2 regions of the Rhodococcus sp. NPDC076796 genome follow, and region 2 is predicted to be linked to the other one. Evidence: predicted binding sites of a transcription regulator. Region 2 holds the regulator's gene; the other holds the start of a gene.

Region 1 (2,182 bases), on a different contig from region 2:
TCAGCGTCCCTCCTCCTGGTCGCGATCGCTGTGCCTTGTCGGGTGGTGCTGTGTCCCCGGGTGGCGCTGTGGCCGGTGGCGGTTGCCTGATCGGCCGCACCGGCCCCTGTGGCGCGGATTCCGAACTCGCAGTGGATGTCTCGTCGGATCCGGCTGTGTCGCTGGTCGAAGTGTCGGTCGCGCCAGCTGGCTGCGGCTCGTCGGCCTCGGGAATCGCGACGTCACCGCGGGAGGTCAGGCACGATGCGCACTGGCACATAAGTGCCTCGCCACGCATCAACGCATTGTGTGCTTCGCCTCGTCGTTGATCGGGGGATCGAGGATCCTCCGGGTGCAGGCGCGCGATCTCGCCGTCGATCCGTGAAATCTGTTCGTCGGCTTCGCCATCGGTCATCACCGTGGTGAGGCTGGACATTCCTCGTGCTCGTCTCCGCAACCGGATTCGCTTCTCCGTGCGCGCAGCACGCTTGCGCACTTCGCGGTCCCAATCCGGATCGGCTTCGGTGAGCAGTCGATCGATCTCGCGCCCCAGAGCGCCCGGTGCCATCTCTCTGGCGGCCTTGAGGACCTCGGCTTCGATGTCGACCACCGTGTTCGGTCGAGCGTGGAGCAAGTGATCGTGAATCGTCCTGACCCGCTCCATGTCGAGTGAACCGTCGACGAATCGACGTTTCACCGATGGCTGCAATCGGCGCCACATCTGCACCTTGTTGTTGACCGACGCGAAGGTGGACGACAGTGCCGCCGCCAGCTCGCAGATCGCCGAGCTGTAGAGATCCTTTTCGGTCACTCCTGTGTCCCACGGCGAGGCGCATGCGGTTCGGCCGCGAACGTAGTCGTCCATGAGCGCCAGTTCCGATGCGGCAGCAGCGTTGATCCTTCGGCGCGCACCGAGAACGTCGGCGAGTGCAGAGTGATCGTCAGCCATCCATGTCGACTCGCGTAGCCCCATGTCACCCCCCAGCGACGAAGGGCCGAACACGTATTCGACCCGTTGCCGAGAAGTGTAGAACCGACCACCGACAAGTTCTGCCGCCCTGGTCGAGGCGCTCAGCGCGAGCGAACGGCCAAGGCGACATCGAGAGCCAGCAGGTAGTGATTGATGTCGATCGCTGCCCGAGAGCCTGCTGCCGCCGAATTGATCAATTGCGCAGGCGAATCCGAGACGTTGCCCGCGGCCCACAGTCCGTCCACGCTGGTGCGGCCGGTCGGGTCGGTTGCTACCCACCCGTTCTCCAGTCGCGCGCAACCGATCCGGGTCAGCAGACCGTCGTTGGGGACGAATGTCGGGCCGACGAAGACGACCGCTCTGGGAACGACGCTGCCGTCGGTGAGTTCGACGCCGGCGACGATGCCGTCTTCCGTGACGAGCCGAGAGACGGGGACGTCCACGATTCCGACCGATCGGGCGTCGAGTCCGATCCGTTCGTCTTCGGTCAGCTCGATCCCGTTGGTGAAGAAGATGACGTCCGAGGACCATTGGCGAATCAGCGAGGCCTGATGGACGGTGAACGGTCGATTCGATCCGCCGATCACGGCAATGGGTTGATCTCGCACCTCGTAGCCGTGGCAGTACGGGCAATGCAAGACCCCTGAGCCCCAGTGCTCGCGTACGCCCGGAATGTCGGGCAGTTCGTCGCGGAGGCCGGTGGCCACCAGTATCGATCGAGAATCCAGGACCGAGCCACTCTCGAGGTGAACCGTGAATCCGTCGTCTATGCGAGTGACATTGTCCTGCACTAGCTCCCCGCCGTAGCTGAGCACTTCCCGGATTCCCTCCTCGCGTAGTTCGTGCGGCGATGCGCCATCACGCGACAGGAACCCGTGAACATGATCGGCAGGCGCATTGCGTGGATGCCCGGCGTCGACCAGGACCACTCGCCGGCGAGCGCGGGCCAACAGTGTTGCGGCACTGAGCCCGGCGGGTCCGCCGCCGACCACCACGGTGTCGTACGTCAAGAGGGCTCCTCGAAGTCGATGGGCTAGAGTCTGAACGTAGCAGGACTGTCAACTGGTTAACAATATTGGTGGTGACGATGACCGACGCATCGCTTCGTGAACTGACCTGCACACGGTGGGCCGAATCCAACCCCGGCCTCGACGCCTCGCCGATGCAGGTGGTTGCCCAGATCAAGCGCATCGTCGCGCTCCTCGAGTTGGCCGTCGAACCAATCTATGCCGA
Region 2 (2,182 bases):
GCGACGACCAGGACCGCCAACATCCACAACATCAGCGAGCGAATCCGAACCGGCTGGCTCGCGAAGTGCGCCGAGGTCGCGTCGAACTCGCGATCGGCCACCTCGCGATCGGTGACGTCGGTCCACGACGGGTCGAGGACGGGCAGGCACGGGCCCGGTTGCGTGGCGAGACCGTGCAACACCGGACGCGCCCGGCGACGACGCTCGACGACAGTGGATCGGGCACGGACACCGGCGGCGGTGGGGCGATCGGTGATGATGGTCATCGGAACCTCGTCTTCGCTCGTTGGATCGATTATTCGATCAGGCGTTCGATGGACGCTTGTTCGAAGTTCTATCACGAGCCTCCGACAAAGTCTGCAGAAAACGCGACACGAGTCGAACAGATGTTTGATTCAACAGCTGATACACGCTAGATTCGTGTCAGAAACCACACGCCACACGAGTCGACACCATCAACTCCAGTCCGCGCAGACCTACCCCGCAGACCGGATCCAGGACACCAGCAGGAGGCCGACAGCATGAAGGACGAGACCTCGACGAGGTCGACCACGCGTTCCACGACAACCGGTTCCAAGACGACCGGAGCCAGGGCCACCGCACCGAAGGAAGCAGCGGGTAAGCCCGCTGCGGAACCGACATCCAAGGCCATGGAAGTCGGCACCGACATCAGTGCGGGTCTGACCGAGCGGCAGCGGAAGGTACTCGAGGTCATTCGCGCTTCGGTCACCGAGCGCGGTTACCCACCGAGCATTCGGGAGATCGGTGACGCGGTCGGTCTGACGTCGACCTCGTCCGTCGCTCACCAACTCCGCACCCTCGAGCGCAAGGGCTTCCTCCGGCGCGACGCCAACCGCCCCCGCGCCGTCGATGTCCGCGGTCTCGACGAGGTGCAGGCCGATCAGGCTGCCGCGGCGGTCGACGGATCGCAGGCATCGGAGGATCAGGATCGATTGCCGACCCCGACGTTCGTGCCGGTGCTGGGCCGGATCGCTGCAGGCGGCCCGATTCTGGCCGAGGAGGCCGTCGAGGACGTGTTCCCGCTCCCCCGCGAGCTGGTCGGTCAGGGTTCGCTGTTCCTGCTCAAGGTGGTCGGTGAATCGATGATCGACGCGGCCATCTGCGACGGCGACTGGGTGGTGGTTCGTCAGCAGTCCGTGGCGGACAACGGCGACATCGTCGCTGCGATGATCGACGGGGAGGCCACCGTCAAGACGTTCAAGCGGTCCAAGGGCGAGGTGTGGCTGCTGCCGCACAATCCGCTGTTCGAGCCGATTCCGGGCAACAACGCCGCGATCCTCGGCAAGGTCGTCACCGTGATGCGCAAGCTCTAGGGATCGTCACCGTATCGACATGCGAAGGGCCGCAGCACATGTGCTGCGGCCCTTCGCATGTCTGAAGATCAGCGGATCACAGATTCAATCCGCGGCCGATGATCTCCTTCATGATCTCGGTGGTGCCGCCGTAGATGGTCTGCACACGGGAGTCCATGTACGCCTTGGCGATCGGGTATTCCTTCATGTAGCCGTAGCCACCGTGCAGCTGCAGACACCGGTCGATCAGTTTGACCTGATTCTCGGTGGTCCACCACTTCGCCATCGCGGCTTCCTGGACGGTCAACTTGTCTTCGTTGAGCAGTTCGATGAACTTGTCCACCATGATGCGGGTGGCGGTGGTTTCGGTGGCCAACTCCGCCAACACGAAGCGCGTGTTCTGGAACTTGCCGATCGACTTTCCGAACGCCTTGCGGTCACGGCAGTACTGAATGGTCATGTCCAGCGCCGATTCCATCGCCGCGGCAGCGACGACGGCGATGGAGAGCCGCTCCTGGGGCAAGTTCTGCATCAGGTAGATGAAGCCCATGCCCTCGTCGCCGAGCAGGTTGGCGGCGGGCACGCGAACGTCGGTGAAGCTCAGTTCGGCGGTGTCCTGGGCCTTCATGCCGATCTTGTCCAGGTTGCGGCCTCGCTCGAATCCGGGCATGTCGCGTTCGACGACCAGCAGGCTGAAGCCCTGTGCGCCCTTCTCGGGGTCGGTGCAGGCCACGACGATCACCAGATCGGCATTGATTCCGTTGGTGATGAACGTCTTCGAGCCGTTGAGCACCCAGTCGTCACCGTCACGTACGGCCTTGGTCTTGATGCCCTGCAGGTCGCTTCCGGTGCCCGGCTCGGTCATCGCG

Evidence for each region. Region 2 encodes LexA, which represses DNA repair genes until DNA is damaged. Its sites were predicted from a motif close to CGAACANNTGTTCG; they were not measured.
Region 1: the regulator LexA is predicted to act here: its motif matches at 976-989, upstream of AB0366_RS05245 (DUF222 domain-containing protein).

What each region holds. Positions count from the first base shown of each region.
Region 1 is NZ_JBFBMS010000002.1:38,911-41,092, reverse strand. Features, by position in the region: gene AB0366_RS05245 (DUF222 domain-containing protein) at 1-928, opposite strand, end outside; gene AB0366_RS05240 (NAD(P)/FAD-dependent oxidoreductase) at 1,051-1,959, opposite strand; gene AB0366_RS05235 (MarR family winged helix-turn-helix transcriptional regulator) at 2,037-2,182, shown strand, end outside.
Region 2 is NZ_JBFBMS010000003.1:311,211-313,392, forward strand. Features, by position in the region: gene AB0366_RS11650 (hypothetical protein) at 1-266, opposite strand, end outside; gene lexA (transcriptional repressor LexA) at 651-1,334, shown strand; gene AB0366_RS11660 (acyl-CoA dehydrogenase family protein) at 1,411-2,182, opposite strand, start outside.